Regions from separate parts of the Aquitalea aquatilis genome, predicted to be linked through region 2. Evidence: predicted binding sites of a transcription regulator. Region 2 holds the regulator's gene; the other holds the start of a gene.
What was found. Region 2 encodes FNR, which switches genes on or off when oxygen is low (the NO sensors DNR and NnrR bind a similar motif). Its sites were predicted from a motif close to TTGATNNNNATCAA; they were not measured.

Region 1 (4,414 bases), 1.1 Mb from region 2:
CCCGGCTGCTGGCATCACGCGCCGGGCTGCGGGCCAGACCATACAGGCCGTGCCAGGCCAGGCGGATGATGGCCGCGCACAGCAGGACTGCAGCCGCCTGCAGGGCGAGTGGGGAGAAACCATGCAAAAAGCCGCCCACCAGCAAGGCCGTTCCCGCCTGCCAGGGCAGGAAAATGCCCAGCAACAGGCGGCCTGCGTGCCGTGTCGCTACACCGCTGGCCACCGCCAGCATTTGCAGCAGGGCACCGCTCATGATGTTGCCCAGCACGCCCAGGCCCAAGGCATGGGTAAGGGCGAGCAGCTGTGGGTGATAGCGGTTGGCGGCCAGCATGTCTGCGGGCAGCAGCAAGCATCCCAGGGTCAGCAGCCACAGCATGGCTGCGCCAAAAAAACTGGCGGGCAGCCAGAAGGGTGGTGCGTCGTCGTAGGAAAGCCAGGCCTGGCTCATGCTTTGCTGATGAACAGAATCACCCCGCCATCGCCGGACAGTTCAAAGCGGTAGTCAATGCCTTGCGCGGTGAGCAGCGGCAGCAGCGGTGTGGGGTGGTGCGGCAGAATCCAGGCCAGGGTTTGCTGGTCTTGCAGCTGCTCGGCGGCATCCAGAATGATTTCCATCGGCCCGGGGGGCGCGAGGTGGCGCAGGTCGACCGGGCTCATGCGCTGGCTCCCGCCGTCACCATTTGCTCAAAGCCGGCAATGTGCTGGCGGCACATGGGATAGAGGATGTTTTCTTCTTTCATATTGTGCTGCTGGGTGAGGATGAGCAGGGTTTCGGCGTGGCCCAGCCATGCCGTGGCATCCGTGGCATGCAGCGCGTCGTCCATGTCTTGCAGCAGCAGGCGGATTTCCTGATGTTCGTTGCGCATCACCGCCGTGGGCCCGTTCAGCATGCCGGTGGCTGCCTCGAAAGCCGGGAACAGCTGCTGTTCTTCCAGCTGAAAGTGTTGTTCCAGCTCGGCGGTCAGGCGCAGGCAGGTCTGCCCGGCGCTCGTCCAGTCACCGTGTCGTACGGCCTGTTCGGCTTGGGCAAGAATGGCGTCGCAGTCACGATGCTGCTGGGTCAGACAGGCTATGGCGTTCATGGGGGGTGTCCTGTGAGGCTGGGCGATCAGTAAAGCCGCAGTATGCGGTGCTGCGGCTGTCCGTTTGAATGACGCGGATCAAGAACTTGTCGCTGCAAGCGGCTGTGCCGTGCTGGCCTGCAGTTTTTGATGCAGGGTGACAATCTGCCCGATCACCAGCAGTGCCGGGGCGCTGATGCCTTCCTGTTCGATCAGGGTGGCCAGGTTCTGCAAGCTGCCGCACAGGCAGCGCTGTCGAGTGGAGCAGGCATTTTCCACCACGGCGACCGGCGTATCGGCCGCCCGGCCATGCGCCATCAACTGGCTGGCGATGCTGGCGGCTTCACCCAGCCCCATGTAAACCACGATGGTCTGCTCGGGCGTGCAGTGACGTGGCCAGTCTAGCGTTTGTTGTCCCTGGCGGCGATGGCCGGTGACAAAGCTACAGCCCTGGGCATAGTCGCGATGGGTCAAGGGCAGGCCTGCGCTGGCGGCAGCCCCCAGCGCGGCGCTGATGCCGGGAACCACTTCACAGGGAATGCCGGCGGCGGCCAGTGCTTCCATCTCTTCGCCACCACGGCCGAACAGCAGCGGATCGCCCCCCTTTAGCCGCACCACGCGCCAGCCCTGCCGGGCAAGGCTCACCAGCAACTGGTTGATGTCTGCTTGCGGCAGGGTGTGGCGGCTGGCGCGCTTGCCCACGCAGATGCGTTCGGCTGCGGCCGGTGCCAGTTCAAGAATGCTGCTGTCCAGCAAATGGTCGTACAGCACGACATCGGCCTGTTGCAGGCGTTGCAGCGCGCGCAGGGTGAGCAGGTCGGCCGCGCCCGGCCCTGCCCCTACCAGGGCGACGCTGCCCGGCCGGAATTCACTGCCGGGAATGACTGGTTTTTCTGGCGGAACAGGGGGCGTGTGCAGGACTTGATGCGGGCTGTTCATACCGGCTCCTCTGGCTGGGCCTTGGGGTGATGTTGCCAGTGTAGGAAGAGAGGGGGCTGGAAATCGTTGATTCGAATCAATGCTATCGGGATGTCCAAAACCGTACATTTCGCCGCAGGTATCGGGCTTGCCGGTACACGCAATTGAGGAGGACGTGATGAGCGCGAGCTTCACCAAATCGACGGCCCGCAACATCTTTTACGGTGGGTCGGTTTTCTTTTTCCTGATTTTCCTGGGGCTGACCGTGGATACCACCATGGCGGTGCCCAGCCATAACGCCAAGGCCCAGTTGACCGACGCCGCCGTGCGCGGCAAGAAAATCTGGGAGACACGCAACTGCGCCGGTTGCCACACGCTGATTGGCGAGGGGGCTTTCTTCGCTCCGGAGCTGGGCAATGTCTATGTGCGCCGTGGTCCGGAATTCATCAAGGGCTGGATGAAGGCGATGCCGACCAATGTACCGGGTCGTCGCCAGATGCCGCAGTTCAACCTGAACGATGCCCAGCTGGATGATCTGGTGGCATTCCTGAAATACAGCTCGCAGATCAATACCAATAACTGGCCGCCCAATATCGAAGGCTGATCAGCAACACGATCAATTGCTTCCGGAGAAAATACATGAGTAATGCAACCGTGGCACCACTGCCAGCCAGCAAGGCGGCCGTGAATGACCAGATAAAATACCGCTCGCAAGCGGTGGCCAAACCCTATTTTGTGGCGGCCATCGGCCTGTTCATCGGCCAGATCCTGTTTGGCCTGATCATCGGCCTGCAGTATTTCAAGGGCGACTTCCTGTTTCCCGCCATTCCGTTTGGCACTGCACGCATGGTGCATACCAATCTGCTGATTGTCTGGCTGCTGTTCGGCTTCATGGGGGCGGGTTATTTCCTGATTCCGGAAGAGTGCGAACGGGAGCTGTACAGCCCGAAGCTGGCCATCATCACCTTCTGGGTGTTCCTGGTGGCGGGTGCGCTGACCATCCTGGGCTATCTGGGTTTGCCATATAACGTGCTGGCCCACCTGACCGGTAACGACCTGCTGCCCACCATGGGGCGCGGCTACCTGGAGCAGCCGCTGATCACCAAGGTAGGCATCGTGCTGGTGGCCTTGTCCTTCCTGTTCAACCTGTCCATGACCCTGCTGTCCGGTCGCAAGACCAGCATCAGCATCGTGATGATGCTGGGGCTGTGGGGGCTGGCGATTTTCTTCCTGTTCTCCTTTGTGAACCCGAACAACCTGGTGCTGGACAAGTATTTCTGGTGGTGGGTGGTGCATCTGTGGGTGGAAGGCGTATGGGAACTGATCATGGGTGCCATGCTGGCCTTCGTGCTGGTGAAGGTGACCGGGGTCGACCGTGAAATCATCGAAAAATGGCTGTACCTGATCATTGCCATGACCCTGATCACCGGCATCATTGGTACTGGTCACCATTATTTCTGGATTGGTACGCCGGGTTACTGGCAGCTGCTGGGGTCCATCTTCTCGGCACTGGAGCCGGTTCCCTTCTTCATGATGACGGTGTTCGCCTTCAATATGGTCAAGCGGCGTCGGCGTGAGCATCCGAACCAGGCCGCCACGCTGTGGGCGCTGGGTACGGGGGTGATGTCCTTCCTTGGTGCCGGGGTATGGGGTTTCCTGGGTACGCTGTCGGTGGTGAACTACTACACTCACGGCACCCAGCTGACTGCCGCACACGGTCACATGGCTTTCTATGGTGCGTATGCCATGGTGGTGCTGACCATGATTTCCTACACCATGCCGCTGTTGCGTGGTCGTGAAGCCAATAGTGCAGCAGCACAAAAGCTGGAAAAGACCGCTTTCTGGGTGATGACGCTGTCCATCGTGGGGATCACCCTGTCGCTGACTGCCGCCGCGGTGACCCAGGTATCGCTGCAGCGCCTGTCGGCCTCGCCGCTGTCCTTCATGGAAACCCAGCAGCACATCATGCCGATGTACTGGGCACGTTTCGGCTTTGGTCTGTGTTTCTTCACTGGCCTGATGATGTATGTCACCAGTTTTTTTGTCACCGGCAAACGCGAAAGCTGATTAGCGGCTGAGCGTAACGGAAATGAGGCGGCTTGCGGGCCGCCTCTTTGATTTTGGAGACCGGCATGAGTGAACAAAGTCTGGAGTTGACCGAGGTGCAGCCAGCGCGCCATGTGCCAGAGCCCCATATACCGGGTGATCTGGCCATGTGGTTTTTCATCCTGGCGGAGCTGGCGGTGTTTGGCGTGTTTTTCCTGGTGTACGGCGTGTACCGCCGGCAGCAGCCGGCCTTGTTTGCCGAGGGGCAGTCGCATCTGGCCTTGCTGCTGCCCACCCTCAATACCCTGTTGCTGATTGCCGGCAGCGCCTGCATGGTGGCAGCGGTGAAACGGTTTGCCGAGGACCGGCAACACGCAGCCCGCCGGGCG
Region 2 (4,414 bases):
TTTCATGGGACAGCAAGGCTGGCTGCTGACCAGTCGTGGCAAGGGCGGAGGCCTGGCACTGGCCCAGCCACCGGAGCATTACCAGCTGGGTGGCATCATCCGCATTCTGGAGGGCAATACCGCCCTGATCGACTGTGCCACGCCCCCTTGCGCATTGCGCCAGGATTGCCGTCTCAAGTCGGCGCTGGATGTCGGCCTACAAGCCTTTTTCACCGTGCTGGATGGTTATACCCTGCGCGATATCGTCGCCAGCCCCACCGGCGAGGCGATTATCCGGCTGCATCGGCAGCAAAAACCCTTCCCCTTGCCGGACAACGCCACGGAAGGTTGATCCAAGCACGGCAAACTGTTGTAAAAAACCATCACTTTTCAAACAAAAAGCCCGCAGCAAGCGGGCTTTTTTTCGCGGTTTTTTTCAGGGTTTTCCCTTGGAAAAAACAGCACTGCGGGTGTCAAATCGTCTTGGAATAACGCGCCTTGGTTTCACGCTCGCGCAAGTGGCGGTCGAACAGCATGGCGATATTGCGGATCAGGAAGCGGCCTTTCGGCTCCACCATCAGGAAATCACCGTCAAAAGTCAGCAAGCCCAGCTTGTGATATTCGCGGATGGCCGGCAGTTCCTCAGCAAAATATTCAGCGAAATTGATGCCATGCACCTGCTCGATGGCCTCCACCGACAGCGAGAAGCGGCACATCAGCGCCTGGATGATGCCACGGCGCAGGATGTCGTCCTGATCCAGCACCATGCCGCGCATCACCGGCAAACGGCCCTCATCCAGCGCGGCGTAATAGCTGTCCAGGTCCTTCTCATTCTGGCTGTAACAGGGGCCGACCTTGCCGATGGACGAGACACCAAGACCGATCATGTCGCAGTCGGCATGGGTGGAATAGCCCTGGAAATTGCGCTGCAGGCGGGCCTGGCGCAAGGCGATGGCCAGGTCGTCTTCCGGCTTGGCAAAGTGGTCCATACCGATAAATACATAGCCGGCATCCGCCAGGCTTTTTACCGCATCCTGCAGGATATCCAGCTTGGTGCTGGCCGTCGGCAGATCCGCTTCGTTGATGCGCCGCTGCGGCATGAACACCGTGGGCAAATGAGCATAGTTGTACAGCGCCAGCCGGTCCGGACTGATGGCAATCACCTTGTCCAGCGTGGCTTTCAGCGATGCGCGCGTCTGCAGCGGCAGGCCGTAGATCAGGTCGACACTGACCGACTTGAAACCCGCTTCGCGGGCGGCATCGATCACTTCCAGCGTCTCGGCTTCGCTCTGCACGCGATTAACCGCCTGCTGCACCTGCGGGTCGAAATCCTGGATGCCCACGCTCATGCGGTTAAAGCCCAGACCTGCCAGATGGTGCACGGTCTCGCGACCCACCTTGCGCGGATCGATCTCGATGGAATATTCTCCCTCCGGCAAAAATTCGAAGTGAGTGCGCAGCATGCCCATCAGCCGGTCCAGCTGTTCATCGGACAGGAAGGTGGGCGTACCACCACCAAAATGCAGCTGGATCAGCTTTTCGCGACAGCCCAGTGAGGCGGCCACCAGCTTGATCTCTTTTTCCAGATAGTCGAGGTAGCGATCAGCGCGGCTTTTGTCTTTGGTGATGATCTTGTTGCAGCCGCAGTAGTAACATACCGTGTTGCAGAACGGTATATGAACGTACAATGATATTGCGTTCTGATGCATGCCAAGGTGGCGTTGCTTCAGCCAGTGTTTATAGTCCTTCTCGCCAAACGCCGGCGTAAAGCGGTCGGCCGTCGGGTAAGAAGTGTATCTTGGGCCAGAGCCATCAAGACGTTCGATCAACGCTCGGTCGAACTCACAGTGGGTGGGCGAAAACGGATGGGTGGTGTGCATGTCGTCGGGTATTGATAGTCAAACGTCAGGTGGACTGGTAAATTTGCGGAAAACGTGTGAATTCCGCTTTGACAAGGGTCAAGCTTCTTTACAGGGTTGTACAAAACACTCGATGTCTGACCAAAACCAACACACTATTCACGCACTGAAGGTGTCCTGCTCCAACTGCAGCCTGCGCGAACTCTGCCTGCCCATCGGGTTGAACCGCGACGAAATGACGCAGCTGGACGCCGTGATCCGTCAGAGCCGCCGCCTCAAGCGCGGCGAGTACCTGTTCCGCAGCGGCGAGGGCTTCAAGTCCCTGTTCGCAGTGCGTACTGGTTTCTTCAAAACCAGCGTCGCCAGCCAGGACGGTCGCGAACAGGTCACCGGCTTTTTGATGTCCGGCGAACTGATGGGCCTCGATGGCATTTCTTCCAATGTGCATGGCTGCGACGCCATCGCCCTGGAAGACAGCGAAGTCTGCGAGCTGCCCTTCAATCGCATGGAAAGCCTGGGGCGCGATATTCCCAGCCTGCAGCACCACTTTTTCCGGCTGATGAGCCGCGAAATCGTGCGCGATCAGAACGTCATGCTGCTCCTGGGCAATATGAAAGCGGAAGAACGCCTGGCGGCCTTCCTGCTCAACCTGTCGCAGCGTCTGTCCACACGCGGCTTTGCTGCCAATGACTTCATCCTACGCATGAGCCGTGAGGAAATCGGCAGCTTCCTCGGCCTGAAACTGGAAACGGTCAGCCGTACGCTGTCCAAGTTCCAGCAGCAGGGCTGGCTGAGTGTCGATCACAAGCACATCCAGCTGATCAAGGCCGACGCACTGAAAGACCTGATTGCCGGCTGCACCCACGCCAACGGCGTCTGAAGCAGCAGCCAACCAGAAACACCGCAGCCCTGCTTGCCGGCAGCCTGCGGTGTTTTTGCATCTTGCGCATTACTGGCACGGCCGACCATTCGTCTGAAGACCTAGTCCGGTCGGCTAAGCCGCCCGCCCTGCCCTACCAGCGCCCCACCAGCATGCCTGCGGCCAGCATCTCGCCCCGCTCCATGGCCTGCTCCCGATGCTGCGGCAATATCTCGCCCTGCGCCAGCAAGGGCGGCAAGACTTCCTTCCAGCCATAACCGCAGGCAATGCGGCGCATGGCCTGGATCGCTCCCAGACCATCCGTACCTGCCGACACCAGCATCAGATAGGGCAGACCCTCGGTCTTCCCCTGTGCCGGGTAATAGGTGCGATCAAAAAAATCCTTCACTTTACCCGCCATATAGCCAAAGTTCTCCGGCGTTGCCAGCACGATGGCATCAGCAGCCAGCAAATCATCCAGTCCTGCCTCCGCGGCTGGCAGGCGGCTGATGTGGAGTTCTGCGCACAGCGGCAACAGCGGCTGACAGAAGGCATCGATCAATTGCAAGGTGTGGCCAGTCTGGCTGGCGTAGATAATCAACAACCGTTTCATGGAGCGGGCCTGCCATCAATAGTGGCCAGCAAGGCCTGTAATCGGTCCTGCTGCGGCCAGCCCGGCGGCACCACAAAGCCGCGAGCCACTTCCTCCCAGTAACCATCCCCCACCGGCAGCAATTCGGCCACCAGCTGTGGTACCGCCGCCTGCAACAGCTCTTGGCGCAGGCTATCCTGCTCACGCACCATGCCCTGCTCTACCCGCGCCGGGGCCAGCCAGCCCAGCCGCGATAGCCATATCCAGCGCCCTCCGCTGGAAAAGCTTGGCCAGGGCTGCTGCAAAGGACTGATCCAGCCTTGCAGTTGCTCCGGCGCCAATGGCGCAGCCGGGACAGCTGGCGTACCGGCATAGAAGAACCAGCCGGCCAGCCGCGCGGCACTGGCACAGCCGGCAAAACCGGGCGGCAAGACACGGGCCGCCGCAGGATGACGGGCCAGTTGCAGTTGTTCCTGTAATTTGGCGGCCTTGAGCGGCCAGGCGTCGCGCAGGCTGGGACCGACCAGAGTGTCCGCGCCATGTCCCAGCTGCAGATAGAATTTGCTGGCGGTTTCCACGTGCAGTGGCACACCATCCAGCCGGATCAGGAAATCGAATTCGCCGATGGTGCGGCCACCGGCCTCACGCACCGGCACATTGGCCGCCACCAGTTCGATATGCGGAGCCAGCTGGAACCAGAAAGCCAGCAGGCGTTCGGCATAGTGGCCAAGCCGCTGGCAAGGCTGTTGCGCCAGCCAGTGTGAGAGCGGTGCCGGATTTTCCTCCAGCTCCGCCAGCAAGGCATGGCCCTGTGGGCCCAGCAACTGCGCGGGCGACAGATTGCGGCCACTATCCCAGGGCGCAGGAGAGGTCAGCAGAAAAGCCAGATCACGCAGCGCCGGCTGCGTGTAAGGGAGATGAAAGCCGCGCTCAGGCCTCGCCGTCGTGCTCATGGCCATCTGCCACGCGCTGGATCTGTTTCATCAGGCCACGCAGGATATCGACCTCGTCACGCAACATGCCGGAGCGATTGAATAGCGCACGCATGCGGCGCATCAGGCGTTCGCTGTTGCGGCGACGGTAATAGCCGATGGCACCCATGGTCTGGTCCAGATGCTGGCAGAA

Region 1: the regulator FNR is predicted to act here: its motif matches at 2,067-2,080, upstream of cobA (uroporphyrinogen-III C-methyltransferase).

What each region holds. Positions count from the first base shown of each region.
Region 1 covers NZ_CP039731.1:3,711,747-3,716,160, reverse strand. The annotation lists gene FAZ30_RS17385 (hypothetical protein) at 1-448, opposite strand, end outside; gene FAZ30_RS17380 (DUF2249 domain-containing protein) at 445-657, opposite strand; gene FAZ30_RS17375 (hemerythrin domain-containing protein) at 654-1,082, opposite strand; gene cobA (uroporphyrinogen-III C-methyltransferase) at 1,161-2,000, opposite strand; gene FAZ30_RS17365 (c-type cytochrome) at 2,158-2,583, shown strand; gene FAZ30_RS17360 (cbb3-type cytochrome c oxidase subunit I) at 2,619-4,046, shown strand; gene FAZ30_RS17355 (cytochrome c oxidase subunit 3) at 4,112-4,414, shown strand, end outside.
Region 2 covers NZ_CP039731.1:418,587-423,000, forward strand. The annotation lists gene FAZ30_RS01980 (RrF2 family transcriptional regulator) at 1-331, shown strand, start outside; gene hemN (oxygen-independent coproporphyrinogen III oxidase) at 453-1,859, opposite strand; gene fnr (fumarate/nitrate reduction transcriptional regulator Fnr) at 1,972-2,718, shown strand; gene FAZ30_RS01995 (flavodoxin family protein) at 2,852-3,310, opposite strand; gene FAZ30_RS02000 (DUF1853 family protein) at 3,307-4,242, opposite strand; gene FAZ30_RS02005 (RNA methyltransferase) at 4,220-4,414, opposite strand, start outside.